DNA from 4 places in the Pseudomonas sp. NPDC079086 genome. Region 4 is predicted to be linked to each of the others. Evidence: riboswitches for the same ligand, from Rfam matches in the RefSeq annotation. Region 4 holds a riboswitch; each other region holds the start of a gene.
What was found. Region 4 has a riboswitch for cobalamin ahead of ACIGEK_RS07420 (energy-coupling factor ABC transporter permease). Riboswitches for the same ligand answer to the same signal wherever they lie in the genome.
Positions count from the first base shown of each region.

Region 1: another riboswitch for cobalamin. It lies ahead of cobG (precorrin-3B synthase); the one in region 4 lies ahead of ACIGEK_RS07420 (energy-coupling factor ABC transporter permease).
Region 2: another riboswitch for cobalamin. It lies ahead of cobO (cob(I)yrinic acid a,c-diamide adenosyltransferase); the one in region 4 lies ahead of ACIGEK_RS07420 (energy-coupling factor ABC transporter permease).
Region 3: another riboswitch for cobalamin. It lies ahead of cobW (cobalamin biosynthesis protein CobW); the one in region 4 lies ahead of ACIGEK_RS07420 (energy-coupling factor ABC transporter permease).

Region 1 is NZ_JBITTY010000001.1:753,199-761,107, reverse strand. Features, by position in the region: gene ACIGEK_RS03665 ((2Fe-2S) ferredoxin domain-containing protein) at 21-722, opposite strand; gene ACIGEK_RS03660 (cobalt-precorrin-6A reductase) at 962-1,690, opposite strand; gene cbiE (precorrin-6y C5,15-methyltransferase (decarboxylating) subunit CbiE) at 1,687-2,889, opposite strand; cobalamin riboswitch at 2,948-3,136, shown strand; gene cobG (precorrin-3B synthase) at 3,232-4,575, shown strand; gene ACIGEK_RS03645 (precorrin-8X methylmutase) at 4,568-5,194, shown strand; gene ACIGEK_RS03640 (precorrin-2 C(20)-methyltransferase) at 5,191-5,943, shown strand; gene cobJ (precorrin-3B C(17)-methyltransferase) at 6,076-7,737, shown strand; gene ACIGEK_RS03630 (tetratricopeptide repeat protein) at 7,898-7,909, shown strand, end outside.
Region 2 is NZ_JBITTY010000002.1:626,960-634,868, forward strand. Features, by position in the region: gene cobD (threonine-phosphate decarboxylase CobD) at 1-207, opposite strand, end outside; gene cbiB (adenosylcobinamide-phosphate synthase CbiB) at 200-1,108, opposite strand; gene bluB (5,6-dimethylbenzimidazole synthase) at 1,105-1,752, opposite strand; gene ACIGEK_RS12450 (cobyrinate a,c-diamide synthase) at 1,749-3,053, opposite strand; gene cobO (cob(I)yrinic acid a,c-diamide adenosyltransferase) at 3,053-3,664, opposite strand; cobalamin riboswitch at 3,774-3,999, opposite strand; gene ACIGEK_RS12460 (MliC family protein) at 4,067-4,660, opposite strand; gene ACIGEK_RS12465 (alpha/beta hydrolase) at 4,767-5,951, opposite strand; gene ACIGEK_RS12470 (hypothetical protein) at 6,097-6,417, opposite strand; partial or broken gene ACIGEK_RS12475 (O-methyltransferase) at 6,433-7,096, opposite strand; gene ACIGEK_RS12480 (C40 family peptidase) at 7,123-7,647, opposite strand; gene ACIGEK_RS12485 (C40 family peptidase) at 7,808-7,909, opposite strand, start outside.
Region 3 is NZ_JBITTY010000001.1:736,674-744,582, reverse strand. Features, by position in the region: gene cobN (cobaltochelatase subunit CobN) at 1-1,652, opposite strand, end outside; gene cobW (cobalamin biosynthesis protein CobW) at 1,659-2,714, opposite strand; cobalamin riboswitch at 2,814-3,050, opposite strand; gene ACIGEK_RS03590 (cobalamin biosynthesis protein) at 3,137-3,580, shown strand; gene cobM (precorrin-4 C(11)-methyltransferase) at 3,577-4,332, shown strand; gene ACIGEK_RS03580 (YoaK family protein) at 4,353-5,114, opposite strand; gene ACIGEK_RS03575 (hypothetical protein) at 5,139-5,387, opposite strand; gene ACIGEK_RS03570 (hypothetical protein) at 5,873-6,316, opposite strand; gene ACIGEK_RS03565 (DNA helicase UvrD) at 7,262-7,909, opposite strand, start outside.
Region 4 is NZ_JBITTY010000001.1:1,591,200-1,599,108, forward strand. Features, by position in the region: gene ACIGEK_RS07405 (7TM diverse intracellular signaling domain-containing protein) at 1-1,050, shown strand, start outside; gene ACIGEK_RS07410 (TetR/AcrR family transcriptional regulator) at 1,170-1,823, shown strand; gene ACIGEK_RS07415 (acyl-CoA dehydrogenase family protein) at 1,820-3,472, shown strand; cobalamin riboswitch at 3,576-3,784, shown strand; gene ACIGEK_RS07420 (energy-coupling factor ABC transporter permease) at 3,838-4,518, shown strand; gene ACIGEK_RS07425 (hypothetical protein) at 4,523-5,266, opposite strand; gene ACIGEK_RS07430 (DUF3703 domain-containing protein) at 5,374-5,700, shown strand; gene amn (AMP nucleosidase) at 5,784-7,259, shown strand; gene ACIGEK_RS07440 (hypothetical protein) at 7,369-7,909, shown strand, end outside.

The DNA of each region.
Region 1 (7,909 bases), 840 kb from region 4:
AAATAAATAGCAACGCGCACTCAGCCCTGATCGATGCGCAGCTCGGGCACCGCACGTCCGGCCACCAGACGCTCGTCGACCAGGCGAATCACCGCAGCCTCGTCACGGATACCGAACCACTCGCCCTGTGGATAAAGGCTCGCAGTCGGCCCCATATCGCAGGGGAACTGACATTGGCTGCGGGTGATATGCACCCCGCCCTCGCACTCCAGCTTGCCGGCAGCCTTGAGACGCTGACGCAGGGTTTTCCACAGGCCCAGCGCGCCCTTGCGTGTGCAGCGCGGACCGTTGCACAGCAGCAGACGCTGGGCGTGCGGCGGAATGTGCGACCAGGCGTGCTGCGCCGGCACGGCGGACACATCACCGCAGGCCGTATGCAGTGCTGTACGCTCAAGCAGCGCGGCCAGGCCATCGAGCCAGGCATCTTCCATCGCCGTGCAGACCACAAACACCGACGCGCCATCAGTGCGCTCGGCGATCTGCTCACGTAGCCAATCACGGTGAGCAGCATCGGCACGCGGTTCCAGATCCACCACCAGCAATGGGCGCGGCGACTCATCCAGGGCCAGCCAGAACGGCTGCAGATCCTGCTCGCTGTCATGCACATGCGCCTCGCCCACCAGCGCCTCGACGCGCTGGCGCAAACGCTCAGCCGACGCACCACGGCTGAGGCCTGGGCCAATAAACAGAATGCGAGCGTAAGGGGAAACGGGCGTGGTCATGGCGGCCTCCAAAGCGGGGCGGCAGTCTAACAGGGGATTTTTTGCTCGGGTGGCGGGGCATCAGATTCCAGATGGTGCCCACGCTCTGAGTGGGCACCTGCGCTTACAACGCTCCGCGTCGTGCCTGACGTAGTTGAACTCTGCGCAACCGTGGTGGACGCAGAGCGTCCTGGGCTGAATTCCCACGCGGAGCGTGAGGAACAATCTGTGACTTGTGGGGCTTTAGCCGCGACGACCGCTCAGACCAATCGCCGCTCTAGCGCCTCCCACAGGGCATCTGGCTGCAGAAACTCGCGATCAACCGCTGGCAACTCGGGCCGACGCAGCAGCAATACAGGCAAACTCAGTTCACGCGCCACCTGCAACTTGGGCTCGGTGGACTGGCTGCCGCTGTTCTTGCTGATCAGCACATCCGTGCCCAGGCGAGCGAATAACGCACGCTCGCCGTGCAGATCGAACGGCCCGCGCGCGCCGATAATCTCCGCACGCGGCACGGCTTGCTGCTCCGTCAGGCAGCGCACGGTCCAGTGCTGATGCAGGGGAATCTCGTGCAGGTGTTCCAGCGGCTCACGGCCAAGGGTAAACAGCGGCCGGCGGAACTCGTCTAGCGCGGCAATCAGTCCGGTCCAATCGTCCACCTCGCACCAGTCATCCCCTGCGCCGGCCTGCCAACCGGGACGGCGCAGCGCCCAGCAGACGATCCCGCTCAGTTCGGCGGCGCGGGCGGCGTTGGTGCTGATCTGCGCAGCGTAGGGGTGGGTCAGGTCGAGCAGCAGTTCGATGCCCTGTTCGCGGATATACCCCGCCAAACCTTCTGCCCCGCCGAAACCGCCAACGCGCACCTGACAGGGCAAGTCATCCGGCACCCGGCCCAGCCCGGCCAGGCTGTAGATAGTTTCGGGGCTTAAACGGCGCGCCAGGCGCAACGCCTCGGTGGTGCCGCCGAGCAGCAGAATGCGCGGACTCACGGCTTGCGTACTTCCAGCAGAGTTATCGGCAAGGCGCTGCGCCAGGTGTCGAAACCGCCCAGCGGCTGCGCCTGGGCCACGCTGATGCGGGTCAGCTCGCCGCCCACCTGTTCACGCCAGGCCACCAGCGCCGCTTCACTTTGCAGGGTCACGGCATTGGCCACCAGGCGGCCGCCCGGCTTGAGGTTGGCCCAGCACTGCTCCAGCACACCGGGGATGGTCACCCCACCGCCGATAAAAATCGCATCCGGCGCAGCCAAGCCGCTCAGCACTTCGGGGGCACGGCCGGCGACCAGTTGCAGGCCAGGCACGCCGAGGGCGTCGCGATTGTGCTGGATATGCGCCTGACGGCCGGCATCGGCCTCGATGGCAAGCGCCCGGCAGCTGGTATGCGCGCGCATCCACTCGATGCCGATGGAGCCGCAGCCAGCGCCGACATCCCAGAGCAGCTCGCCGGGTTGCGGCGCCAGCCGCGCCAGGGTGATGGCGCGCACATCACGCTTGGTCAGCTGACCGTCGTGCCGATAGGCGTCGTCCGGCAAACCCGGCGTCAGCGGCAGCAAGCGCGCCTCAGCGCCAGCCTCGCACTCGATTGCCAACAGATTGAGATCAGCAGCGCGCGGCAATGCCCAGTCACTGGCCAGGCCATCAATCCGCCGTTCCTGAGCGCCGCTCAGGTGCTCCAGCACGGTCAGCCGGCTCGGGCCAAAACCGCGTTCACGCAGCAACTCGGCCACGGCCGCCGGGCTGTCGCCGTCATTGCTCAACAGCAGCAGCCGCGCGCCAGGGAAGAGCTGTGCCTGCAACGCCGCCAACGGCCGCGCCACCAGCGACAGCACCGTCACGTCCTGCAGCGGCCAGCCCAGACGGGCGGCGGCCAGCGACACCGACGAGGGTGCGGAAAACACCCGCAACTCATCCGTCGGCAGCTGCCGCGCCAGGCTCGCGCCAACCCCATAGAACAGCGGGTCGCCGCTGGCCAGCACGCACACCGGCGTACCGCGCCGCGCCAACACCGGCTCCAGGCTGAAGGGGCTGGGCCACAGTTCGTGCTGCCCCGGCAGATCGCTGGGCAACAGCGCCAGCTGCCGTGGGCTGCCAACAATCCACTGCGCCTCACCCAGCGCCAGCCGCGCCGCCTCACCCAGGTCGGCATAGCCGTCTTCACCTATCCCCACCAGGGTTAACCAGGCCGTCATACCTACTCCTCTGCGCCCGCCCGACGAGCAAGGGTGTCTGCACGTCAAACAAAGCGGGCATAATAGCGCCTTCGTCGGTGCCCGCCGCCATTGTGCATAGGGCCTAAGAGGGAACACGGTTAAACCGTGGCTGCCCCCGCAACTGTAAACAGCGAGTCTGCCGCAACTGTGCCACTGGGTAACCGGGAAGGCCGCGGCAGATAAAGACCTGTCAGCCAGGAGACCTGCCGACGACGCTAGTCGCGAGTGCCAACATCGGGCGGGGTGTACCGATGCCATGAAATCCCCTGTGGGCGGATTTCGCTGGTTCGGTCGCCGCGTCTTTGTTGCTGGTGACCCTTTTTGCGCAACCGTCCAACCTCCGCCGACCTGCCCGACCCACGTCCTAGCGCGTGTCCCGGCCTGCTGCGTATCGTTCCGGCGCTGGACGGTGGCATCTGTCGGGTCAAGCTGGCCGGCGGCGTACTCAACAGCTCCCAGGCACGCGCCATCGCCGAGGCGGCCGAACACTGCGCCAGCGGTGTGCTGGAGCTGACCAACCGCAGCAATCTGCAGATTCGTGGCGTGTTGCCCGGCCAGCAAGCCGAGTTGATCGAGCGCCTGCTCGCCGCAGGCCTGGGCCCCAGCAACCCGGCCGCCGACGATGTGCGCAACCTGCTATTTAGCCCCGCCGCCGGCCTCGATCCGCACGCCCTGCTCGACACCCGCCCGCTGGCCGCCGCATTGCTCGACCTGCTGCAAACCACCCCGACGCTGCATGGGCTGTCGGCCAAGTTCGCCCTGCAGCTGGACGGCGGCGAAGCCCTGACTATGCTCGAACACCCCCACGATATCTGGCTTAGCGCCCTGCCCGGATCGCCGGCCCGATTGGCCTTTGGCTTGGCCGGTTGCCCGAGTGACAAGCCACTGGGTGTGATCGACGCAGAGCAAGTCGTGCAGCTAATCGAGCTACTGCTCAGGCTGTTTCTCAACTTGGCCGGAAGCGAACATAGCCGGATGCGCCAGCTGCTCGCCGTGACTCCAGCCCGCCAGCTGCTGCAACAGCTACAGGCGCAACTGCCCTTCGCCCTGCAAGCGGCCCCACTCGGTTGGCAGCGCACCTCGATCCACCCACATCCAGCACTCGGCATTTATCCACAGCAGCAGGCCGGCCTGTGCATGATTGCAGCCAGCGCGCGCCTGGGCCGGATCAACGCCGCGCAGCTGCGCGCCCTGGCCGAGCTGGCTGAGCACTACGGCGATGCCAGCCTGCGCCTGACGCCCTGGCAGGGTCTGCTGCTGCCGAATATCCCAGAGCACTCGGCAGGCACACTGCTGCACGCGCTGGCCGAACTCGGCCTGCTCACTGACGCGCAGGAACCGCTTAGCAATCTGATCGCCTGCACCGGCTCAGCCGCCTGCGCCAAGGGCCTAGCCGACAGCAAAGTCGACGCCTTGCTGCTCGCCAAGCACCTGCGCGCCAGCACAGCGCGGCCGCAGGTGCATCTCAGCGCCTGCCCGCGCTCCTGCGCCGCCGCGCATACCGCGCCCTTTACGCTGCTGGCCAGCAGCGCCGGGCATTACCAGCTTTATCAACGCACGCCCGAGGCGGCCGGTTTCGGCCAAATGCTGGCCAGCGCCATAACGATCGACGAGGCCGGCGACTGGTTCGCCGCCCACTGCACAACAGGAAACAGCGATGCTTGAGTACATCCGCGACGGCCAGGAAATCTACCGCCAGTCCTTCGCCACCATCCGCGCCGAGGCTGACCTGTCGGCGATACCGGCTGATCTGGAAAAGCTCGCCGTGCGCGTTATCCACGCCTGCGGCATGGTCGATGTGGTGCAGGACCTGCGCTTCTCCCCCGGGGCCGGTGCAGCCGGCCGCGCCGCGCTGGCCAAGGGCGCGCCGATTCTCTGCGATGCGCGGATGGTCGCCGAAGGCATCACCCGCCCGCGCCTGACCGCCAATAACCCGGTGATCTGCACCCTGCAAAACGACGGCGTGATTGAGCAGGCCCGCGCACTGGGTAATACCCGTTCGGCAGTCGCATTGGAACATTGGCGCGAGCATCTGCAAGGCAGCGTGGTGGTGATCGGCAACGCCCCAACCGCGCTGTTCTACCTGCTGGAAATGCTCGACGCCGGCGCGCCAAAACCGGCGTTGATTATCGGCATGCCGGTGGGCTTTATCGGCGCGGCGGAATCCAAGGACGCCCTGGCCGCCGACAGCCGTGGCGTGCCTTATGTAATAGTCCGTGGTCGACGTGGCGGCAGCGCCATGGCGGTGGCGGCGGTCAACGCCCTGGCCACGGAGGTGGAGTGATGAGTGTGCAAAAAGGCCGCCTACTCGGCATCGGTGTTGGCCCCGGTGACCCCGAGCTGATCACCCTCAAGGCCTTGCGCCTGCTGCAATCGGCAGCGGTGGTCGGCTACTTTGTGGCCAAGGCCAAAGCCAACAACGGCCAGGGCGGCAACGCCTTCGGCATCATCGAACAGCACCTCACCGACGCCCAGCAGCGACTGCCGCTGGTGTACCCGGTGACCACGGAAAAGCTCGCCGCGCCGCTGAGTTATGAAGATGTGATCAGCGACTTCTACGACACCTGCACGGTGCAGATCGCCGCCCGGCTCGACGCCGGCTTTGATGTGGCAGTGATCTGCGAAGGCGACCCGTTCTTCTACGGCTCCTACATGTACCTGCACGACCGCCTGGCCGGCCAGTACGACGTGGAAGTGGTGCCCGGCGTGTGCTCCATGCTCGGCTGCGCCTCGGTGCTCGGCACCCCGCTGGTGTACCGCAATCAGAGCTTGAGCGTGCTTTCCGGCGTGCTGCCCGAAGACGAACTCAAGCAGCGCCTGCACAGCGCCGAAGCCGCCGTGATCATGAAGCTGGGGCGCAACTTCGAGAAAGTCCGCCGCGTGCTGCAGGAGCTGGGTATCGACCAGCGTGCCCATTACGTCGAACGCGCGACCATGGGCAACCAGCGAATCGTACCGCTGGATGAAGTAGAGCCGATGTCCTCGCCGTACTTCTCGATGATCGTGATCCCCGGCGAAAAATGGCGCGGTTGATCCCGAGGTGAAAACCGTAGGGTGGATGACGCTTCACCCATCCACCAATTGCGATGGTGGATGAAAAAGCGTCATCCACCCTACCCACTGATCGCGGCCAAGGCCGCTCCTACGCCAACCACGGAACACCTTATGACCGCCGCTCCCGCCATCATCATTCTCGGCCCCTCCGCCCTGCCTTGCGCGCGGCGTATCCAGGTGCTTTATCCACAGGCGCAGATTCACGGCCTGAGCGGTCGAGTGGCGGATGTCGAGCGGCTGTATGAAGACTTCGGCGATACCCTGCGCGCGCTGTACCGCGCCAGTACGCCGATCATCGCCCTGTGCGCCGCCGGTATCGTGATTCGCAGCCTGGCCGCCGTGCTCGGCGAGAAAGACCGCGAGCCGCCGGTGCTGGCCATGGCCGAAGATGGCAGCGCCGTAGTGCCGCTGCTCGGCGGACTGGGCGGGGTCAACCGGATGGCGCGCGAAGTTGCTGCGCACCTGGAGGTCAGTGCGGCAATCACCACCAGCGGCGAACTGCGTTTCGGCACCTGCCTGCTGGAACCGCCGGCTGGCTATAAACTGGCCGACCTCGAACAGGGCAAAGGCTTTGTCAGCGATTTGCTCGGCGGTCAGGCCGTGCGTATTGAAGGCGACGCGCCCTGGCTGGCCCAGGCCAAACTGCCGGTGGATAACAGCGCCAATCGGGTGATCCATATCAGCCCACACAACCGCGCCGCCAACGTTGATGAGCTATTGATTCACCCACAACAAGTGGCTGTGTGGGTCGAACGCGCCAGCACCGACGTACTCAGCGAACTGCAACAGGCGCTGCACGCCAGCAACCTGGCCGCGCAAAGCCTGGCCTGCCTGCTGGCCGCACCTGAGTTGATGGCCAAAACCGAGCTGCACGCCGCCGCCACGCAGCTCAACCTGCCGCTACGCTTTATCGACGACGCTACGCAATTGCCGCCGCTGCACAGCCAGCACGCCAACCTGCGTCTGCTGCTGGCCGCTGCGCCGATCGATGCGACGCAACTCGGCCGCCCCCGTGGCCGCCTGACCGTGATCGGCCTCGGCCCCGGTGCTGCTGAATTTATGGTGCCCGCCGCGCGCCAGGCGCTGGATGAAGCGCAGGACCTGCTCGGCTACGAAACCTATATCAATATGGCCGGCCCGCTGCGCCCGGAGCAGGTGCGCCACTGCACCGATAACCGCGAAGAAATGCATCGCGCCAGGCATGCCTTCGAGCTGGCCGCCAGCGGTCGCCGGGTAGTAGTAGTGTCGTCCGGCGACCCCGGCGTATTCGCCATGGCCGCCGCCGTGCTGGAAGCCCTGCATGCATCGACCAACGCCGAATGGCAGCGCGTCGATCTACAGGTATTCCCCGGCGTCTCCGCTGCGCTGGCCACCGCCGCCAAGGCCGGCGCGCCGCTGGGCCACGACTTCTGTCTGATCTCCCTGTCGGACAACCTCAAACCCTGGGCGATTATCGAAAAGCGCCTGGCGCATGCCGCCGCCGCCGACCTGGTGATGGCCTTCTACAACCCCATCTCCAAAGCCCGCCCCTGGCAGCTCGGCAGTGCGCTGGAGATCATCCGCCAACAACGCACGCCAGAAACCCTGGTGGTGCTCGGCCGCGATATCGGTCGCCCCGGCGAAACCCTGCGCACCCTCACCCTAGGTGAACTAACGCCAGAAATGGTCGATATGCGCACTTTGGTAATCATCGGCTCCAGCCAAACCTGCCGTTTCCCCCGTGCCGAGGGTGGCGAGTGGGTTTATACGCCGCGCAGTTATCCACAGATATAGACCGGTACCACGGCGCTCGACAGTCCTGCAAAAAGACGATTAATCGACAGCCTGGGCAGGCATACCTTGTCTTGTTTAACGATGAGTCACTAAGGTTACCGTCACTGTTTATCAGCCCCGGACGCATCAGGCTCGGGTTATCTCATCAAGGATGATTGGCATGCTACGTACC
Region 2 (7,909 bases), on a different contig from region 4:
CGGTAGCAAGTTGGCTACGCCGTAGTAATCCCGCGCAGCGATTTCCAGACCGTCCTGCTGCTCGGGCAAGCGCGCCCAGGCACTTGCGGGAATCGCCGGTAGCGGCCAGCCGTATGGCGCGATACCGGTAGACAAATCCAACCACTCCGCCAGGGCAATGCCATAACGCAGCGAGGCCGCGCGCAGCCGGCCACCATGTTCAAGCATAAGCAAGCCCCCACAGCACTAGCAGCGCCAACCACAGCAACACGCCACCGTTGACCAGATTGAGTGCCCGTTCGATATCGCGTGCCTTGGGTTGCGGGCCCGCGCCCAGCTCGGGTCGTATATGCATCTCACCGTGATATTCCGCCGCGCCGCCCAGGCTAACGCCCAGCGCCCCAGCGCCTGCAGCCATCACCGGACCGGCATTCGGGCTGTCCCACAGCGGCGCTTGGTTTCGCCAGCAGCGCAGCGCCAACAGCGTTCGGCCGAGCACTGCATAGGTCAGGGCCACTAAACGCGCAGGAATGTAATTAAGAACATCGTCGATCTTCGCCGCAGCCCAACCGAAACGCTCATAGCGCTCATTACGATAACCCCACATGGCGTCCAGGGTATTGCTCAGGCGGTACAACACCACACCAGGCGCACCGGCAATAACAAACCAGAACAGCGCGGCAAACACCGCGTCACTGCCGTTTTCCAGCACCGACTCGCTGCCCGCGCGGGCCACCCCAGCAGCATCCAGTTGTGCGGTATTGCGGCTGACCATATAGCCGACCCGTTCGCGGGCCAGACGCAAATCACCCAGACGCAGCGCCTGGGCTACCGGCATGGCATGTTCGCCCAGGCTTTTCAGGCCAAGAGCGGCGTACAGCGCAAGAATTTCCACCGCCCAACCCAAGCCGCTGATCTGGCTCAGCAGCCAAGCCAGCAACGTTAGCGGCAACACCGCCAGGCACCAGGCGCTGACGCCGTGGCTGCGCCAACCGCCGCCCGCCGGATTGAAGCGCTGCTCGATACGCTCGGCCATACGACCAAAGGCCACTAGCGGATGCCAGCCCTTGGACTCGCCAAAAATCGCATCCAGTGCGACCCCAGCGCAGGTGCTAAGCACCAGGCTCATGGCGTGCCCCACTGGTTCTCGAACAGCAACTCACTGAGCGGCCGCGGCACGGCCCAGCCTTGCTGCACCAGCATCGGCGCCTCATAGAACTCCGTCACCGGCCCCAGACACAGCACCGCCAGCGGCTTACTGCCGGTCGGCATAGCGAGCAAATCTGCCAAGGCCAGCGGCTCGAACAGTGACACCCAGCCCATCCCCAAGCCTTCGGCGCGCGCCGCTAGCCAGAGGTTTTGAATCGCGCAGGCCAGCGAAGCCAAGTCCATTTCCGGCAAGGTGCGCCGCCCAAATACATGGGCCTCGCGGCCCTCCATCAGGGCCACCACCAGCAGCTCGGCACAGTCGCGAATACCCTCGACCTTTAGCTGCATAAATTCGTCACTGCGCTCGCCCAGAGCCTCGGCGGTACGCACGCGCTCCTCCTCCACCAAACCGTGAATCGCCTCACGCAAGGCCGGGCGGGTGATGCGAATAAAGCGCCAGGGCTGCATCAACCCGACGCTGGGGGCCTGATGCGCGGCTTCGAGCACGCGCGCGAGCAATTCGGGAGCCACCTCGCCGCCGCTGAAATGACGCATATCGCGACGCTCAGCAATAGCGCGATACACCGCCGCGCGCTCTAGCGGGCTAAAGGCTTGCTCACTCATGCAGGCACTCCAGGGAGAAACAGCGCAGCGGCGGCAGCCGGATCGGACGGCAGGTAGAAGTGAATATAGGAGGCCGTCATCCGCCCCTGGCGATAGACCGCCTCACTGGTGCGTTTGTAGTTCGGGCACTCGCCACGGGTCAGCGGTTGCAGTTCGCTGCTAAGCGCCGAGTAGTGAAAGCTGTGGCCGCGTAACAGCCCCTCAGGCAACTCAGCCTGCTGCAAGGCCATGGCGGTCATGCGTGGTTGCAGGCTCGCCTCGCCGCTTAACAAGCCAAGCATCTGCCCGCTGGCGCCTTGCTTATCGGTCAGTTTGTCGAGCAGATAGAGCATGCCGCCACACTCGGCGTGGATCGGTTTGCCGATGGCATGGTGCGTACGAATCGCCTCAGCCATGGGCTGGTTGGCCTCAAGCGTGGCCAGATGCAATTCCGGGTAACCGCCAGGCAGATACAGGCTATCGACCTCGGGTAACTGCGCGTCTGTCAGCGGTGAAAAAAACTTCAATTCGGCGCCCAGTTCGCACAACAGATCGAGATTGGCCTGATAGAGAAAGGCAAAGGCACTGTCGCGTGCCACGCCAATCCGCACCCCCTTGAGCAAGGGTGCGGGCCTTGCCTGCTCCGGCGCGGCGAAGCTGACGGGCGGCGGCAAACGGGTATCAGCACTGGCGGCCAGGGCATCGGCAGCGGCATCCAGGCGTGCATCCAGATCGGCCAGCTCGCCGGCCTGCACCAGGCCCAGATGACGGCTCGGCAAGCCAACTTCGGCACTGCGCGGCAAGGCGCCGTACCAGCGGATCGAGGCCGGCAGCGCATCACGCAGAATCTCGCCATGCCGTGTGCTGCCAACCCGATTGCCGAGCACACCGGAAAATGGCAAATCAGGCTGAAAGGTCGCCAGACCATGGGCCATGGCGCCAAAGGTCTGGGCCATGGCAGAGCCATCGATCACCGCCAGCACCGGCACGCCAAAGTGCCGGGCCAGATCAGCCGCCGAGGGCGTGCCATCGAACAGGCCCATTACCCCTTCGATCAGAATCAGGTCGGCTTCACCTGCCGCCTCCCAAAGCAACCGGCGACTCTCCGCCTCGCCAACCATCCACAGATCAAGCTGATACACAGGTGCACCGCTGGCGCGGGCGAGAATCATCGGATCGAGAAAGTCCGGGCCACATTTGAACACCCGCACGCGCTTGCCTTGGCGCGCGTGCAACCGTGCCAGGGCAGCGGTTACGGTGGTCTTGCCTTGGCCGGAAGCCGGTGCAGCGATCAGCAGTGCAGGACATTGACGTGCGGGCATCAGTACTCCACCCCTTTCTGCGCCTTCACCCCGGCCTTGAACGCATGCTTGACCAGGCTCATTTCAGTCACGGTATCCGCCGCCTCAATCATCCCCGGCAGCGCACCACGACCAGTCACCACCACATGCTGCAGCAGCGGCCGCGCTTCGATATCGGCGAGCACCACGTCGAGTTCCAGGTAAGCGTATTTCAGCGCGATGTTCAGCTCGTCGAGCACTACCAGGCCAACGGCTGAATCATTCAGCAACTGCGCAGCCACGGCCCAGGCTTCACGGGCTTTATCGATATCACGTTGGCGATCCTGGGTTTCCCAGGTAAAGCCCTCGCCCATCACGTGGTAGCTGACTTCATCGGGAAAACGGCGAAAGAAGGCTTCTTCGCCGGTACTGGCCGCACCCTTGATAAATTGCACCACGCCAACCTTGAGGCCGTGGCCCAAGGCGCGGGCGACCATGCCGAAGGCGCTGCTGCTCTTGCCCTTGCCATTGCCGCTGTGCACCAGCAGCAGGCCGTATTCGTCCTGGGCCTGGGCAATTTTTTCATCGATCAGGGCTTTCTTGCGGGCCATGCGCGCCTTGTGCCGGGCGTCACGCTCAATCGATTCAGTCATCGCACTGCTCCACCGCCACAGGGCGATCTGGCTGGAAAAAGCATGCGGAGATAGGGACAGCGCGGGCCTACGCATAGCGCAAACCACACGCCAGCCATCGCCCTCCGCGATGCCGTGGACTGCAACAGGCCGGTCTCCGGGCTTGTGAGCGAACCTTCAGGCTCTAAGCCGCGCCTTCCCATGCATGCAGCACAGTGGCAATTGCGACGTTTAACTCACTTACCGTTGCGGGGGCAGCGTCGGAATAACTGGCGTAAAGACACACAGCGCACCGACTTCCCAGTTTCACCCCGCACACGCACAGCGTTGGGGGCACCTGTTACAAGGCGCGAAGGGTAGAGAGTTCGCGATTAAGCGTCAAACGAATGCGCCATTTAGCGCAGATGGCTTAAGCCACCTGGGTTACTTGGCCTGACACTTCATCTCGGGCGAGCCGTAGCCCCACACCACAGCCGCCTCACCCTGGTGCTCCCAGAATGATTCATTGCACCCCTGGTATTTTCTACCGCTGGTTGCGGGCTGCTGGTACATCAACGACACGCTGTCGGCAAACTCGGCCAGCAGGGTCGCAGGCTCGGAGGGGTAATAGGTGACGATCACTTCCTTGGCTGGCAGGCCATCACACTGAAAATGCACCGGCCCGACAGCTTTGAGCAACGCATAGCGCGCCTGCAATTCGGTAATCCGCAGGCGATAGCTCTCGGTTACGCACTGCTCGCGGTCAGCGGCCTTCCAGCAGTCATTGCGACCTTTTATCCAGCCTCTCTGCTCAGCTTTGAGTACCGGTGGATGCTGGTTCGCGGCCTTGGCCGAAGCCTGCTGATAAACACTCGCCATTTTCTGGTCGAACTCGGCCAGAGCAGGCGTCTGACAAATCAGTTCCTCAATACTGCCAGACGCTACCTTGGTACAGCTGAACGATGGTTCAGCCGCCTGCAGGGTCGCTAACGGCAGGCCGAGCAGAGCCAAAAGGACAAAACGCTTAAGGGTGAACATGGTGACTCCTCGTCCGCTATCCGTTTGTTTTTAATAGCCGTATCCAGGCTTACAGCCTGCTTGCGCCAAGCTGCATGTTTCGTCAGCTAAGGCCAGACCAAAGCATCTACCATTGGCCCTTGAGTACACGCCGGGTTGCTTCACGTACCGTCAGTGGGTAGTCAGTGTTCATGTACCAGACTGCCGGGTGCTCGGTGACAGATAGCGCCCGTTGATCCGGCGATAGATTCGTACGCAACAGTAAAATCACATCGCTGCTGACCCAGGGGTGGCGGTACCAGTAATGATGACCGACGATGTCAAAACCGCGCTCACTGCTATTGCCGGACACATCCAGTAAGGTGACATTGTTTAGGTGCCGCCTGTGTGTGAATTGGTGCAGGCTCTGCTCGGCCCGGCTGCTGCCAATCCGCGCGCCACCGGGCATCAGACGCTGCGCATAGTCCAGTGCCTCATCCTGATCGGACACAGTGATCATCACCTGCTCAGCAACGCGACTGATGGCAGGCAGGCGGCCTTCAAATATTTCCTCAGGGACATCCGCTGCGGCAAAGACCACTGCGCCAATCCGATAACGCTCCTGCAACTGCGCCGTATTCAAATCCGGATGACGATTCTGGAATTCCTGCAACGCTAGAGATGCCACGCGCCCGCCGGCGCTGTATGCGATCAGGTTGATTCGCTCGACAGCGGTATGCCGCGCCAGCAGCTCGATCAACTGCGCCAACGCTTGGCTGGAATCACGAGCGCGACCGACATCGATGCCGAGCAGATAGCTGACAATGTTCTGGTGTGACGGCCAATCGAATGCCAGGCCGACAAAGTCTCTCCCGGCAAAATGCACCAGCTCACCCGTCAGCTCACAGGCATTGGTGAAATCCACCTTCGCGCCATGCACATAGATAATGATTTCCTTGTCGCGGGCCTTATCCAGCGCCAGGTTGATCGCATCGATATAGCTCTGCACCGGCGACGCCAAAGGCACATCAATCGGCCGCTGCACCGGCAGTACCGCTGTTTGCTGAGCCGCAATCAGGCTTAGTGGCAGCTCACGCTCGCGCAGTTCGCTGACCGAGGCCAAATGCAATTGCGACCAATCGCTCTGCTGGTCGCCCAAACGCACCTGGGCGCGGCCCAGCTGCAGGGTGGAGCTGACGCGATTACCATATCCAGCGGCCTCTGGCGCCCGAGTAGTGGCGTAGAACAGTGCCACATCGGGAACCCGTTCTGCGGGCGACAAATGGGCGAAAGGGTCGATAGCAGCCTGGTGATAAATAACCGGCGTGTTCATCAGCATCAGCGGCGCAGGCCCAGCACAAGCGCCCAACAGCAGAGCAAGGCATACACATGACAGCGCGCGTAAACAGGTCATCGGCAGTCGCCACTACTAAGGGGTCAAAAGGTCATTACAAACAAGCAGCAAGCCTAACCGTAATTTAATGCCTGGGCATAAAGCCCGCTGGCTTGCTGGCCAGCCATTCGACAAAAGTCCGCAGGCGCTCATCACTTAGCAGGCTGTCGCGATTGTTGTAGGTCAGCGCCAGCTCCTTTTCGCTGAACAGCCGGTGAATCTGGTTGTGGCAGGCGCGGCAGACCCAGAGTGTGGCGCTGATGCGCTCGCTTTTGCCGAAGCGCTTCTGCACATAAACCTTGTTATGCAGCGCCTTGGGGATCAGATGATGGCGCGTCAAAGCGGCCGCGCGAGCGCAGAGCTCGCAGGCATCGGGTTGCTCGGGCAGACGAATCGGTTCAGGCATACAGGCGGCGCAGGCTTAGCGTTTACGGCACAGGCTCAGACCGTCGCCCAACGGCAGCAGGGACAGGTCAATACGCGGATCATCACGCAGCGCCAGATTGAGCGCCTGAATCGCTCGAGTGTCAGCGCTCTCAGGGTTATCCTCAAGCACGCGACCGCTCCACAGGGTGTTATCGAACAGAATCAGTCCACCCTGGCGCACCAGGCGCAGGGCATGCTCGAGATAGGCTGGGTAATTGGCTTTGTCGGCGTCGATAAACAGCAGATCAATACTGCCGGCCAGGCCTTCAGCCTCTAGCTCCGCCAGGGTCTGTAGCGCAGGCGCCAAACGCTGCTCGATACGCGCACTGAGCCCTGCTTCGCGCCAGTAGCGCTCGGCCGTGGCGTTGTATTCGCCGGGAATATCACAGCAAATCAGCCGACCGCCCTCTGGCATGGCATGGGCCATGCCAGAGGGCGCTATAGCCGGTAAAGGTGCCGACTTCGACAATCCGCCGCGCCCCAGTCAGCTGCACCAGCAAGGCCATAAACTGGCCCTGCTCGGGGGCAATCTGCCAACGCGCCATACTCAGCTGCGCGGTTTCCTCACGCAAGCGCTTGAGCAGCGGTGTTTCACGCAGGGAGACATCCAGCAGGTATTGGTACAGGTCGGAATCAAGATTGAGCGTTCGGTTGGTCATGCCACTCCCTCTGCAAACGGCAACTGTCAGGGGTTGCGCGCTAGTTCCGGGGTGAATACGCGCTTGGCGTTCAGGTAGGTACGTTGCCAGTAGCTGTTGCTCAGGCTGTCCAAGCGCACGGTGCCGCCGCTAGAAGGCGCGTGAACAAAACGTCCATCGCCAACATAGATACCAGCGTGGCTGACCTGGCTGCCGCCATTGGTTGCGAAGAACACCAGATCACCGCTTTGCAGGGCATCACGACCGACGCCTGGAGCGCGCATGCTGATCAGTTCGCGGGTCGAACGCGGCAGACTGATGCCAGCCGCATCGCGGTAGACATAGCCAATCAGGCCACTGCAATCAAAGCCACCCTCGGGGGTATTGCCGCCGTAGCGATAGGGCGTACCGACCAGGCCCAGGGCGCGAAACAGCACATCCTCGGCATTGCCGTTAAAGCTGCCGATTGGCGCATGCACAACAGGTTTTGGGGTTGGGGCGGGGGCATTGCTGGCGCAGGCACTGAGCAGCGCGGCAAGCACAATCAAGCTGAGACGGGCGATAGCGGTCATGGACGAGCGATCCTGAGCCGGGATGCGCCCTACTCTGCCGGCTTGCACATCGTAGTGCAAGCTTTAGCTTTGCTTGGCAGGTTGTTGAAAATTATCAAGATCGGCCAGGAGTACCGATATATCGCAGCGACTGAAGAGACTCAGCAACCGATAACAGGGCTCAAGGATGACGAACGATCGAATCACTCGGCGCCAGTGCAAGAGCACGTTTTGCCTCGATAAAAGTGCGCTTCCAGTAGCGATCATCCAGGCTGTCGACCCG
Region 3 (7,909 bases), 850 kb from region 4:
TTGCCGACGTGGATCACCGCGTCGCAAGCAAAGGCCCGGCGTAGCCAGCAGTAGAACGCCAGATAACCGTGCGGCGGCACCAGATCGGGATCGTGATACACCGCCGCCACATCCAGCTGATAACCGCGCGCCGGCTGGATGCCGACAAAGGCTAGGCCGAAACGCAGGCCGGCAATCATCAGCCGCCCGCCTCGGAACATCGGATCACTCTGCGGCTCGCCCCAGCGTTCACGCACCGCCTGCTGGTTGGCCGCCGGCAGGCTGTGGAAAAACGCCAGATAGTCCTCCAGCGCCAGGCTCTGCGCGCAGGGTCGTGCGTCGAGCATCTCCAGATCATTGGTCACGCCGCCGAGCAGCTGGTGGATCAGCGCGGTGCCGCTGTCGGGCAAGCCCTCCACCGGATAGCCCTGCTGTTCGAGTGCACGGAGGATATTCAGCGCCGCCGCCGGGGTGTCCAGACCGACGCCGTTGCCGATGCGCCCATCGCGGGTCGGGTAGTTGGCCAGCACCAGGGCGATGCGTTTGTCGGCGTTGGCCTTGTCGGCCAGGGCGATCCAGTTGCGCGCCAGCTCAGCGACAAAATCCATCCCGGCTAAATGCGGCTGATAACACACCACATCGCTCTGGCTGCGCTCACTGCGCCAGGCCAGGCCCTTGAAGCTGATCGGCTGGGTAATCAGGCGGCCATCCAGCTCGGGCAACACGACATGCATAGCCAGGTCGCGCGAACCCAGGCCTTGGGCGCTGGCTTGCCATTGCTCATGGTTATCCAGCGAGCAAATGGCTTGCAGTACCGGGATATCGCGGCGGAAAGGTCGCTCGCTCGGTGCTTCCGGGTTGGACAAGGCGAAGGCGGTGGTGTTGATGATCAGCGCCGTGCCGGTGTCGTCCAGCCAGGTTTCGACCTGGGCCAGGCAGGCGGCCTCCTTGAGGCTGGCCACGGCAATCGGCAGCGGGTTGAGGCCTTGAGCCTGCAGGCGCTGACAGAACACATCGATAAAGCCGGTGTTCGCCGCCTGCACTTGGGTGCGATAAAACAGCAGCGCCACCACCGGCGCAGTCGCTTGCCAATTAGCCTGCCAGTCGGCCAAAACCGCGCTGGCCTGCTGCGGGTGATAGAGGCCCACGCGCGGCAACGGCTGCGGCTCGCCCCAGACATAGTCACGCTGCAGCCACTGGCTGGCGATGCAGTTAAACAGCTGCCGCGCATTCTGCGCGCCGCCCTGACGGAGGAACTGCCAAAGCCGCTCGGCCTCAGCCTGCGGCACAGTGCTCAAGCCCATCAGCTCGGGGTCAGGGTTGTCGCAGCCGGGCACCATGATCACCCGCGCACCGCGCTCGGCCAGCTCAACCAAACGCTCAATACCGTAGCGCCAGTAACTGACGCCGCCGTGCACGGCAATCAGGATGACCTTGGCATGCTGCAGCACCTGCTCGACGTAGAGGTCCACCGAGGCGTGATTACTCAACTGCGCCGGACTGGCTAGGCGCAGGCTCGGGTAATCCTCGGGTAACTGCCGCGCCACCTCGGCCAGTAACGACAGCTGCGAATCGCCGGTGCAGAGAATCACCAGCTCGGCCGGTGTCTGGCCGAGGTCGGCGATGCTGTCGACCGGTACTTGGCTGCCGGGCTGGGTGCGGATTAGATGCATGGGGGCTTAGTTCGCCAATGCCGCCTGCAATTCAGCGCTGATGACAGCCTGATCAAGCTGCTGACCGATCACGATCAAGCGGCTGACCCGCACTTCGTCAGCCTGCCAGGCGCGGTCGAAGTGTTTGTCGAAGCGCTGGCCAACGCCTTGCAGCAGCAGACGCATCGGCTTGCCGGGAATCGCCGCGAAACCCTTGATGCGCAGAATGCCGTGTTTGCTGACCACGTCCTTCAGTGCGCCCAGCAAACGCGCTTCCTCGGCCTCCGGTAGTTCCACGTGGAACGAGTCGAATTCGTCGTGATCGTGCTCTTCATGCCCTTCCAGGTCATGGTGGGTTTTGCGCGCATCGATGTGCAGCTCGGTTTCGCAGTTGAGGCCCAGCAGTACGTCCAGCGGCAGTTCGCCGCCGTGGGCTTCGATAATTTTCACCGCTGGCGGCAGCTCTTCCGCCACTTCGGCGCGCACCGCCGCCAGGGTGGCGGCGTCGAGCAGGTCGGCTTTATTGAGGATCACCAGATCAGCGCTGGCCAGCTGATCCGCGAACAGCTCGTGCAGCGGCGATTCATGGTCGAGATTCGGATCAAGCTTGCGCTGCTGATCGACCTGGTCAGGGAAGGCAGCGAAAGTACCAGCGGCCACAGCTGGGCTATCGACCACAGTGATCACTGCATCCACCGTGCAGGCGTTGCGAATTTCCGGCCAGTTAAAGGCCTGCACCAGCGGCTTGGGCAGGGCCAGACCGGAGGTTTCGATAAGGATATGGTCGAGTTCGCCACGGCGCGCCACTAACTCGCGCATCACCGGGAAGAACTCTTCTTGCACGGTGCAACACAGGCAACCGTTGGCCAGCTCAAAGACGCGGCCGTTGGCTTCTTCTTCGCTACAACCGATGGAGCACTGTTTGAGGATTTCTCCGTCGATGCCCAGCTCGCCGAATTCATTGACGATCACCGCAATGCGCCGCCCGTCAGCGTGGCCAAGCATATGCCGGAGCAAGGTGGTTTTACCGGCGCCGAGAAAGCCGGTAACGATGGTGACGGGAAGTTTGCCGAGGGTTTTCATGGCGAGTCCTGCATAGCGTCGAAAGAAAGACGAGCAGGAGGCGGCACAGACATGACAGCCACGGGGCGTCAGCCAACACCACCGGATCACCCCGCCCGGTTGTCGAAAACGTGACGAGGCAGGTCTCCTGGCTCACGACCGGGCTGGCGTAGATACGCCGGCTACCCCCTTCGCCTTCCCGCGTTTACGCAGTGGCTGTTGTGCTGCAGCGCTTGGGCGGCAGAACAACGCAAGGGGACGAGTCGTTTACAGTTGCGGGGGCAGCCAAGGCATTCACCTTGTTCCCTCTTAGCTTCAGCGGCAGAGCCGCGAAGAACCTCGAACGCGCCAAGGCTACGCAGGCCACGGCGGCCGGTCAATCGCAGTTGACCACTGCCGGCCGCCATGGTGAGCTACGCCGCCGCACACATCGAGCACCGCAGATGATCCCCAGTAACGCCCCTAGCCGCCCCGCTGCCGCCATTCAGGTAGTCGCTGGGCTGGGCTGTCGCAGCGGCTGCAGTGTGGAAGATTTGCTCAGCCTGCTGCTGCACAGTTTGCAGGCGCATGGTCTTAATGTGGATAACTTGGCGGGGCTGGCGAGCATCACGCACAAGCGTGACGAACCGGGCCTGCAGGCGCTGGCCGAACATCTCGGCCTGCAGCTGATCTGTTTCAGCCCTGAAGAGCTGCTGCCCTATCAAAACCTCGTTCAAGCTTGCGCACTTACTCTGGCCGTCACCGGCAGCCCGGCCGTCGCCGAACCCTGCGCCCAGGCGCTGGCCGAACGCCTGGGCGGCCAACCTGTCCGCCTGCTCGGCGGCAAAACCCGTAATGCCAGTGCCACCTGCGCGCTGGCGTCGATTGCACCCAAGGATTTGTCATGACCGTCTACTTTATCGGTGCCGGCCCCGGCGACCCCGAGCTGATCACCGTAAAGGGCCAGCGCCTGCTGCGCAGCTGCCCGGTGATTCTCTACGCCGGCTCGCTGGTACCGGCAGCGGTGTTGGAAGGCCATAGCGCTGAGCAGGTGGTGAACACCGCTGAACTGCACCTGGATGAAATTATCGAGCTGATTGCCCAGGCGCACGGCAAAGGCCAGGACGTGGCCCGCGTGCATTCCGGCGACCCGTCGCTGTATGGCGCGATTGGCGAACAGATCCGCCACCTGCGTCGGCTGGAAATTCCTTTCCAGATCATTCCCGGCGTCACTGCGACCGCTGCTTGCGCCGCCCTGCTGGAAAGCGAACTGACCCTGCCCGAGGTGGCACAGACGCTGATTCTCACTCGCTATGCGAGCAAGTCGGAGATGCCGGCGGGTGAGCAGCTGAGTGATCTGGCGCGCCACGGCGCGACCATGGCCATTCACCTCGGCGTGGTACATCTGAGCAAGATAGTCACTGAGTTGCTGCCGCACTACGGCGCGGACTGTCCGATTGCTGTGGTGCACCGGGCCAGCTGGCCGGATCAGGATTGGGTCAGTGGCACCCTCGCCACCATCGAGGAGCAGGTGCGCGCCAAGGGCTTTCGCCGTACTGCACTGATCCTCGTCGGCCGCGTGCTGCACGCCGAACAGTTCGCCGACTCGGCGCTGTATAACGCCGAGCATCGCCATCTGTTCAGGTCGTCAGACGCTTGAGCGTAACCAACCGATCGACTTCAGCGACGTAGCGCCCTCCGTGCGAGTAACAGCAGGTCATCCAGCGCCGGCACGCAGGCCAGCAACACCAGCAGCAAGGCCAGCGGCACGGTGGCGATGTACCCCAGGTAGCTGAAACCCAGTGCGCCGATCACCCCACCGAGGAAGAAGTACAGCGCTAACAAGCTGAGCACCCGCAACCGCTGACGGTCGGCCATCACCCGGGCTATTTCAGGCCCGCGCGTGCGATTCCAATAGAACAGCTTGCCCAGCTCGATGCCGATGTCAGTGATGATCCCGGTGATATGCGTGGTGCGGATTTCGGCGTTGGAAAGCTTGGTGATCAGCGCGTTCTGCAGGCCCATGATGAAACACAGCAGCATCACCGTCAGCGGCACAAACAGGCCGGTAATCTGCGCCATTGCCGTGCCCAAAAAGCCAAAACACAGCAGCAACACGGCCTCAAGCAGCAGCGGCAAGGCGTATTCGCTGTGCAGATGCCGCCGCCGTGAGTAATTGATCATCACCGTCGAACACGCCGCGCCAAGAAGAAACGACAGCACCGCGCCGAGGCCACCCCAGACCAGCTCATACGCGCCCAGAGCGATGTTATCGGCCATTGCCGAGACAATGCCGGTCATGTGCGAGGTGTATTGCTGCACGGCAAGAAATCCGCCGGCATTGATCGCCCCGGCAACAAAAGCCAGGGTAAACCCAAGATGCCGGTTGGCAGCCGCACTGCGAGTGCGGCCGGTCAGACTTCTCGCATAACGAATGGGCATTGGGTGACCCTGGTTTACAGCCTGTTAGAGATGAATCTCTGTGCCTTTGATGCCGAGTAAGCGCAACTCTTCGATCAGGTCATTGAGGTCGGCGAAGGACTCCACCTGCTCTTGGTCATCAACCAGAAAGAAGCTGGTGCCCGCGCCCTTCTTCAATAGCACGATCCATTCCCGGGTATTGGCCGGGTTGGCGATGATGTGCGTATCAAAGACCACACCCTGCGCCTGCTTACTTTTTATATCTTCACGTGTGGGATGAAAATAAAGTTTCATCCAATTTAAAGCTTCGTTATCAAGCTTCAAAAATTCTATAAAATACTTATAAACCAATTAGATAGAAATCAATCTGCTGAAGGCCTAGGACGGGGTTGTACCGAGATGGAAATCAGTATGGGACGTTAAAGTATCATCCAATTTGCGGCAAGGCCGTTCGCCATGGCCTAAAATATGGAAATAAAGTTTCATCCTTTTGCCGGAAACACAGTGGTGACGGGGCTTGTAGAGGGAAGCCATTTTTGGCCTCCCTCTACACTTGCCAGCTCTAGTTTCTCAGGGCAACGAAACGGACTAGCTAGCGCAATCTAGCTCCACTATTCGGCCTGCCTCATCCAGATATGCTGGTGGAATCGCAGACTAGGGATAGCAGGATGAGGGGGTAGCCCATCTCTGCGGGTAAGGGTGAGCGTTGCGAAGGAGAGCAGCTCCGCGGCGACGTTCACTCCCTCTGGGCACCAATCGATCTTCTGGAGGAAGCTCAATCACTCCGTTGTTGCTTGCTTCCCTGGATTGAACGCTGGCCAGCGGTCTCCTAGACCACGGACAAGATATCTATTTGTTCGATCCGCTTGGGCCTGAGAAGACTCGTAGTAGTCAGCTTGCTTGTAGGCTATCAGCTCGCTCGCGTATAGCCGGTTAAGCACGGCCGGGATTTGATGCTTCGGCACCCCTGCTTTGGAGGCAATCGTTGTGTAGTTTATCGTCGTGATATTGAAATTCCTGCGGTCTCTGAAGCCCACAATGACGAGATAGACCTTCAGCGAATAAAGCGACAACGCACTGAACTCGAACTCCCTCAGTTTGAGTAGCTTATCTTGCGCACCATCGTAAAAAACCTGCTTAGGCAGCTTGCCGTAGTAAGCGTCCTCCCAACCAGAGAGCTTGAGCTCTGTTCCTTCACGTAAAGGCTTGTCGATCTTCGACACCAGCGCTTCGCTAACAAGCCGTTTGAGAGCTCGAGCTACCAACGGCCTAGACATTCCCGATAGAGCTATCAGCTGAGGGTAGGTCGTCGACAGCGACCCGGTATTGAAGTCCGCACGCATACACAAGCAGAGGAAAAGCTTAAGAGCTGCCAGGCTGCAATTCTGCAGTGGGCGCGAGATCGGGGCCTCTCTATCCGCCCGATTCCCCAATGCAACCAGCCCCCCCTCTTGGATCCATTTGATGGGGAGCCGTGCAAACCTCGGGAGATCAGCCTTCATCCCTATCTCCTATTCCATGCAATCACTACTACGGCAATCGTCAGTACGAGAACGCAGCAGAGGGCCAAGTTAAGAGGGTTGGCAGTAAGAGCAGTAGCTACTGCTTTGAAGAACATATCCATAATTTTGAGCCTCGTAGAAAATTACGAAGCTATCTTTTACCGACAAGACGCTACCTATCTAGATGATCCATTACCTATAAAAGCTCATGAAACCCAGTGTTTTCGAGGCTTTCGTATGATCCTGATTAGTTCATTCTAGCCTGATTCAAATTGCTTCGTATCGGCTAAAATGAATCAAATTGGTATCTTTGATTGAGGTCGATATGGTTGGAATTGTAGAGAGCGACCTGCCCTTTCGAATCAGAGAAGCTAACTCGGTGGCCTTCGCCCGGAAGCTCCAAAGCGGTGGCTACATCTTGCAGATCATGTCGCAACTTGAGACTTATGAGTTACAGCGGCAACGAGGTGGTCCTCGCGTATTCAAAACCCTTGAGCCGCTTGTTGGTCTACTTACCAAGCTGGGGGTGGCAGAATTCGCCATCCTGCTAGATGGTGCGCCAGTGAACTCTCCTGCTGCCCCGCCGTGGGAAAGATCGCCACATTTATCCAGGCCAAGCTTTAGGCTCGATAGATCGCCGTTCTGAAGGTGCTACCGCGATTCAGATCAGCTGGACTTGAAGGCCCTGAAGTACTTTTCGTGAGCTAGATAGATATCTCCTCGCGCACGAGAGCAGGCCACGTAGAGCTTGTTACGAGTCTTGGCAGGCAGACCTTCAAAGCTGCCTCGAAGATAGAGCTTCCAGTTTCTGTCGCTCAGTACAACGCACACATCCTGGAAGTGATCCATGCCTTTGCTCGCTCCCCAATTGAATGCATGGCATCCGTACTTGTAGCTCTCCTGGTAGAAGAGCTTCACCACATCCGGATTGGCATGGATGGCATCAGCATGAGCTTGTGTATCCACAGGAACAATCGCCGTTTCATCGTCCCTGTGTGAGCCGATATTGATCTGAAGTTGGGTCGTGATGAAGTCGCACACAGTTGTCCCACACCGCCAGCTGTGGCTCAAGGTTTCCTTGTCGACCTGAACGCCAGCGTCACTAAAACGACGCTCGTAGCGCTGAATGTTGTCATGCAACGTGCGGTTGGTGGGACCATCTCGGCTAGTGTCGAAAGTGTGCTGATAGAAGTCGCCAACCAACAGGATGTCTACCTGGGCAGGCATCAGGGCGAGCAAAAGATCGAAGTCGTGACCCGCGAAATCTTGGACCTCATCAATAAAAAGCTGGTCGTAGAAGCGCTCAATTCGAGC
Region 4 (7,909 bases):
CAGATGCTTGAGATCGACGGTGAACTGGCGCACTACCAGCGCACGGCCGCCAGCTCTGCCCGCGACATGATGCGCATGGTCAATGACATTCTTGCCCTCACCGAACTGCAAGCGGGCCGCCTGTATCCACGGCGCGAGCCATTCAGCCTGCGCGGTCTGTTCGATGGCCTGCGTGCGCAGTACGCGCCGCGCGCCGAAGAAAAGGGTCTGCGCTTTATTCTGGAACTGGACGACAGCCTGCCGGATACCTTGGAAGGCGACGCCAGCAAACTGCTGCAGAGCCTCAATTGCCTGCTGGATAACGCCATCAAGTTCACCTTGCATGGCGAGGTGCGGGTAAGGGTCAGTCGTGGCGGCACGGCCAGCGATATTTTGCCGCTACGCATCGAGGTGATCGACAGCGGCGTGGGCTTCGCGGTGCCGGCCGACGCTAAGCTGTATCAGCGCTTCCAGCAGCTGGATGGTTCGATGACCCGCGAGTACGGCGGCCTGGGTATTGGCCTGGCAATCTGCCGGCAACTGGTCGACCTGCTCGGCGGCGACCTCAGCCATGAATCCCAGCCAGGGCAGGGCAGCTGTTTCCGCCTGGAGCTGCCGCTGGCCTTGCCCGTGCAGATGACCACTCCGGCCGCAGTGGTGCTGCGCGCCACCGGCCCGGCGCTGCGCGCGCCTGAGCAGTGCACGGTATTGATCGTCGAAGATAACGCGATCAATCAGCTTGTGACCCGCGGCATGTTGCTCAAGCTGGGATATCAGGTGCGTACCGCTGACAACGGTGCCGAAGCGTTGGAAGTGTTGCGCAGCGCGACCGTTGACGCGGTGCTGCTGGATTGCCAGATGCCGGTCATGGATGGTTTCGCCACCTGCCGCGCGCTGCGCAACCTGCCTGGCTGTCAGCTGCTGCCGGTGCTGGCGATTACCGCCCACAGCCACAGCGGCGACCGCGAGCGCTGCCTGGCCGCTGGGATGAGCGACTACCTGGCCAAACCGGTGAAGTTCGAGCAGCTGCGTAATCTGTTGCATGACTGGGTGCTCTGCCGCGAGTCCTGATCCCTTAGGTGGCATGCGCCAACGGCTGGCCAATATGCCCGCTGTTGTGCCCGGAATCGCCCTTTAGCCAAACTCTGAATCCTGATTCACTTGATCAATAGTGAATCAGGATTCAGACCATGGCTTATCGCACCACTGCACTGCGTATCGATCGCGATCAAGCCCTGCGCGAGCGCATTATCGACGCCGCGCTTGCACGGGTTGCCGAGGGCGGTTTTGCGGCGTTGACCATGCAAGCGCTGGCCGAGGATGTTGGCATCGCCACTGGCAGCCTGTATCGCCACTTCAGCAGCAAGGGAAGCCTGGCAGCCGAGGTGTTTGCCGTGGCCAGCCAGCGTGAAGTCGATGCGTTGGCCGCCACCATGCGCGGAACCGGTCGTCCGGAGCAACGCCTGGGCGCAGGGCTTGAGCGCTTTGCGGCGCGGGCCTGGGACAGCCGTCGTTTGGCCTTTGCCCTGATCGCCGAGCCGGTTGATTCGGAAGTCGACGAGCAGCGCCTGTTCTACCGCGAAGCCTACGCGGAGCTGTTCGTTGAGTTGTTGCAGGAAGGCGCCGCGCTCGGCGTATTCCGCGTGCAGCAGATCAACCTGGTTGCTGCCTGCTTGGTTGGCGCCATCGCCGAAGCGCTGGTCGGCCCTTTGTCGCCGCCAGCGCGTGCGGCCCGCGAAGCCGGTTACCCCGCCCCCAGCCTGGCTGAAGTCAGCCAGGCCTTAGTCACCTTTTGTCTACGCGTCGTGGGCGCCCCATTGCCTGAAGAGGAGCCTCAGCCATGAACGCCAGCCAACACGCCGAAACCCATGAAGTGTTCAATCAAGTGCCGTCGCTGGATGGCGCCAATCTGTACCGCGTCGACCTGCCGCTGCAAGAGTGGACCAAGCGTTTTGGCGGTGGCTGGGCCGAGCAGCGTCTGGATGTATATGGCGGTCTGGCCGGCGGTGAGCTGATGGTCGCTGGTTTTCTCGCTAACGAAAATAAGCCGGTGTTTAAGAGCCATGACCGTTATGGTCATCGTGCTGATTTGGTTGAGTTTCACCCGGCCTACCACCAGTTGATGAGCGCCGCTATCGAACACGGCCTGCCGTCCATGCCCTGGACTGACCCGCGTGCCGGTGCCCAGGTGGCACGTGCCGCGATGAGCTACCTGCACAGCCAGGCCGAAGCCGGTAGCGGCTGCCCGCTGACCATGACCTTCGCCAGCGTGCCCGCACTCAAGCTACAGGCCGATGTGGCCGAGAAGTGGTTGCCAAAAATCCTCTCGACCCAATACGACCCGCGCAACCTGCCGATAGAGCAGAAAACCGGGGCGACCATCGGCATGGCCATGACCGAGAAGCAGGGCGGTACTGATGTGCGCGCCAACACCACGCGGGCTTATCCGGTTGGCCTGGGTGGCCCGGGTCAGGCCTATGAGCTGGTTGGCCATAAGTGGTTCTGCTCGGCGCCGATGTGCGATGCCTTTCTGACCCTGGCGTATACCGCTAAGGGGCTGACCTGCTTTCTACTGCCACGCCATCGTCCGGATGGTTCGCGTAACGAGTTCTATATCCAGCGCCTGAAAAACAAGCTGGGCAACTGGTCGAACGCCTCCAGCGAAGTGGAGTTCCGCGGCGCGCTGGCCTGGATGGTCGGCGAGGAAGGCCGCGGCGTGCCAACCATTATCGAGATGGTCGCGCTGACCCGCTTCGACTGCATGATCGGCTCCAGCGCGCTGATGCGTCAGGCGCTGACCCAGGCCGCGCACCACTGTGCCCATCGCCAGGTGGGCGGCCGCGTGCTTAGCGAACAGCCGTTGATGCAGAACGTACTGGCTGACCTGGCCCTGGAAAGTGAGGCGGCGCTAGCGTTGACCATGCGTATGGGCAAGGCGCTGGATAATCCGCACGACGAGCAGGAAGACAAGTTCGCTCGGCTCGTCACCGCTGTGGGCAAATACTGGATCTGCAAACGGGCGCCGGCCATGATCAACGAGGCCGCCGAATGCATGGGCGGCGCCGGTTATGTCGAGGAAACCATCCTGCCGCGCCTGTACCGCGAAGCACCGGTCAATTCCACCTGGGAAGGTTCGGGCAACGTGCAATGCCTGGACGTGTTGCGTGCCCTGTCTAAGGAACCAGGTGTGCTTGATGCGCTGTTCCATGAGCTGGGCGACGGCCACGGTGATGCAAGGCTCAAGGCGCATGTTGCCAAGTTGCAGGCGGATTTCCGCGACACCGCCGATATCCAGTACCGCGCTCGCCAACTCACCGAAGACGTGGCTTTGGCGCTGCAAGCCAAGTTGCTGCTGGAAGCCGGTAATGCGGCGGTGTCTGATGCCTTTATCGCCAGCCGCCTGGGCGGCCAGGGTGGTCGTGTCTACGGCACCTTGCCGCGCGGAGTGGAAGTTGAGGCGTTGTTGGCGCGCAGCACGCCGCACCTGGTGTGAGGTGTATGCCCGTCTAGCAAGGGCTTTTGCGCGAATTGCAGTGTTCTGCTTTACCTTGAGCCCGGTCCTCTGCGCCGGGCTATGTCATTTCTGCGTGCGGCCGGGTAAGGTGGCCGCCGATGGTTCCGCAGCGTGTTACGCGAGCGGATGAAAAGGGAACATGGTGGGTACTGCTACACGTACCGAAGCCATGGCTGCCCCCGCAACTGTAAGCGGCGAGCGACGCCCACATGCCACTGACCGCAAGGTTGGGAAGGCGGGCGAAGTAGTAAACCGTGAGCCAGGAGACCTGCCATCGAAGCCGGGCACGATGCCCAATCCCTCAATCCAGATCATCGCGCGGTGGGCGCGGTACAGGAATCTCTATGCACATCGAACCAGAAGTCGTTACTGGCGCCAAACTCTTCCTCAGTTATGCAACCGCAGCGGGTGCCTTTGGCCTCACGGCCAAGCTTGCCCTCGACAGCGTACGCAGCAACGGCGGCATTGCTGCCCTGACCTTACGTAGCCTGCTGACCACTGCGTTGGTGTTTTGCTTCTTCGAGGTCTTTCCGCATCAGGCGGTTGGCGTTTCCGAAGTACACCTGATCCTCGGCTCAACTCTGCTGCTGCTGTTTGGCGCCGGGGCAACGGCTATCGGTCTGGCGCTTGGCCTGTTGCTGCAGGGGCTATTGTTCGCTCAGTTCGACTTGCCGCAGTACGGCATGAACGTGACCACGCTGCTGGTACCGCTGTGGGGTATCAGCCTGCTGGCCAAGCGCCTGATTGCGCCGGGCACCGCGTATGTGGACCTCTCCTACAAGCAGGCGCTGGCGCTGTCGACGGCTTATCAGGGTGGCATCGTTGCCTGGGTCGGTTTCTGGGCGGTCTACGGTAACGGCTTCTCCGGCGAGAACCTGGCTGCCGTCGGTAGCTTCGGTTTGGCCTATATGAGCGTGATCCTGATCGAGCCACTGGTCGATCTGGGTGTGCTGGCCGCCGCCAAGGCGCTGTCCGCCTATAGCCGTGGGCCGTTGTTCAACGCGCGGCTGCACCAGCCTGCCTGATTGATCACCGGCGGCGCTGCCAGATCAGCTTGCCGGTATTGCTCTCAGTGACCAGGTACTGGTCACTGAAGCGATAGTAGGCGGCAGGCTGATAGTCACTGCGGCCTTGCATCTGCACCTCCAGCAAGCCGTTGTTGCTCTGCCAGCGCCCGCTGTATTGCAGCTCGCCAGGGCTGTCGTAGTTCCAGTCTGAGCCGCCTGCCACGCTGCGCGTCCATTGCGAAACGCTGCCGTCATCACTCAGTTGCAGAATCATCTGGGTGGTCATCGACGCGAAATTGGCGCCGCCGCTGTTGATGATTTTCTCGTGTATCCAGGTTCCGATCAGCGCTGGGTCGCGTGTTGCACTGCTGCTTGGGCGGCTACTTTGCGTGGCCGCTGCAGCGCTAATGTTTTGCCGGTGGAACAGCGCCTTGCGTTCCAGGGTTGCTCCGGTAGTCGGATTGCGCGCGGCGATATGGGTGTTGAGCACGCCATTGGCGTAGGTGGCATTCATATTGGCGATCAACTGCCCGGATTGCGGTTCGCTGATCTGCGCGCTGAGCAGTTGGCCGTCAAAGCTGCCGCTGATCTGCAGGCGCAACGTGCCGCCCTCGATATATTCCCCGCTGACTTGCTGGCCTTGACTGCGCAGGTGCATTTCGGCTGGCTGGCCGTCCAGCGTAGTCAGGTAGTGGCCGTCCAGGGTGTCGGCCAGCAGAAAACTGGGTAATAGGCACAGCACAAGTGTGAGCAGGGCGCGCGGCATGCGTTTTCCTCAGGAACTGGGGTTGTTGAAGATTAGCTGTTGTTGCTTGACCTGGGGGCGGCCTCGCACTTGCAGACTGACTGTGCAGCTTAACGAGGAGCGTTGCCATGACCCGTGAACACGCCTTTTGGCAAGAATACCAACTGGCCCGCGCCCAGTGCGGCTTTGATCCAGCCGCCGAGCTACACCATCTGGAGCGAGCGCATATTCTCGGTCAGCGTTATTTCAACGAGCACTTGCGCAGTCATTTGTGGATGCTTGCATGGGCTTGGCGCCAGCGTGACTGGGCCGAAGGGCTGGCGCAGTTGCTGCGCATTCCCGGTAGCCTAGGCTCGTTGTTAGGCCTATTACCCTCGGGGAATCCGGGTACGCGTCGCGTCGGTCCGCTGACCCCTCAGGATATTCCTGAGGATCTGCAAGCGCTGCTCAAGTAGCCAGCACAGGCAACACCGCGCTATCGCAAACGCGGCGGATCAGGGCAAGATAGAGCCATTACGTTCAGCCAGGAAGGTGCCTTGTGAACCCTTGCTCCGATGACTTTATTGTCGCCAAAACCGCTGAAGAAGCGGTGGATCGTCTGGCCGCTCTGCACCTGCAGGCGACCACCGCTCTCAGTCAGGCGCTCAAGCGCTACCTGAAAGAGCGCATCAAGCCAGATGCCGCCCAGCAGTGCCAGTTCCGTTACCCAGAGCTGCGCCTGATCTATCTGTGTCAGGGCGAAGTGCCGACCACTGTGCGTGCTTATGCCAAGGTGCAGGTGCCGGGCACTTACAGCATCACCGTCACGCACCCTGCGGCGTTTCGTAAGTACCTGCTGGAGCAGCTGCGTCCGCTGATGAGCGACTTCACCGTGCGGGTTGAAGTGGGCATCAGTCAGCAGAACATCCCTTACCCCTATGTGGTTGAGCAGGGCGACGAGCTGGCTGGCTCCGGTGTGACCGCCGCCGAACTGGCGCGGGTGTTCCCCAGCACCGACCTCTCCGCTGCCACCGATGGCACTGCTGATGGTTTGTATGACTGGGAAAACACCGACCCGCTGCCGCTGGCGCTGTTCGATGCGGCGCGGGTGGATTTTTCCCTGCGCCGTCTGGTGCATTACACCGGCAGCGACTGGCGACATGTGCAGCCGTGGATTCTGCTGACCAACTACCACCGTTATGTCGACCAGTTTATTCGCCATGGTTTGGATATGCTGGTGGGCGAGTCGCGCTTCACCCGCATGGTGCTACCGGGCAATGTAGTCATCGAGCGTGGCATGGCCGAAGGCGAGATGCAGGCAATCATCGAGACGGTGGTTTGGCACCGTTATCAGATGCCTGCCTATCACCTGCAGAGTGATAAGGAGGGTGACGGCATTACCCTGGTCAATATTGGCGTCGGCCCGTCCAACGCCAAGAACATCACCGACCACCTGGCCGTGCTGCGTCCGCATTGCTGGCTGATGATTGGCCACTGCGGCGGCCTGCGCCAATCGCAGACCATCGGCGACTATGTACTGGCCCACGCCTACATGCGTCGCGACGGCATTCTCGACCGTGTATTGCCGCCGAATATCCCGCTACCGGCCCTGGCCGAGGTGCAGCAGGCGTTGCAGGAGGCTGCCAAACAGGTCACTGGTGAACAGGGCGATGAGCTGAAAAAGCGCTTGCGTACCGGTACCGTGCTGACCTACGACGACCGTAACTGGGAGCTGCGCTGGGCTCAGGAACGGCCGCTGATCAACCTGTCGCGCGCCGTGGCGGTGGATATGGAAAGCGGCACCATCGCCGCGCAAGGCTATCGCCTGCGGGTGCCCTACGGCACGCTGCTGTGTGTATCGGACAAGCCGCTGCACAGCGAAATCAAGCTGCCGGGGGCGGCGGGAGCGTTCTACGAACGCGCCGTCACCCAGCACCTGCACATTGGCATCACCGCTCTCGACCTGTTGCGCAACCAGCTCAACTCGTTGCACTCACGCAAGCTGCGCAGCTTCGACGAACCGCCGTTCCGTTAGTCGGGGCGATTTTGTGGCCCACCGCACAGGATTAGGCGGCTGGGCTGCGAATGGTCGCGCAGAGGGTTAGGCTGTGCGACCTGCAAACATGACAAGGAGTGTTGTATTCATGGATCGAGCCCAGGTTTTACTCGAAGGCTTGTGGGAACCTTTCAGTTTTCTTCCCCTATTTGGCTACAGCTGTCTCGGTCTGCTACTCGGTGCTGTCGCCGGGCTGCTGCTGACCTTGCAATTGCAGCGCCGAGGCTGGCTGGCGCGGCGCAACCGCTGGCATCACTGGCTACTCAAACTGTACTTTCTGCTGTTACCCGTTAGCGGCGCCTTTCTCGGCGTGCAGGCGGGGTTGCTGTATGGCGGCCAGCAACAGGTTCATCGCCATCTGGACAGTTATGCGCCGCTGGTACAAGGCGTGGCGGATGGTATCTGGCAGGACTTCTCCACTTACTTGCAGGCTCAAGATCAACAGGTCATGACGCGCGAACTGCAGAGCACCAGTGTGCAGGCCGTACTTAATCATATGGCTGCCCAGTACCTGCAAGCGCAGCTTCTGGCCCGTGCGCCGCAGTTGGAGGAGGCCTCGTTGAGCGAGCGCATCGGCCTCCAGCTATTCGACTACTTACAGGCCAGCCTGCTGAGCGCAGCGGTGCGCG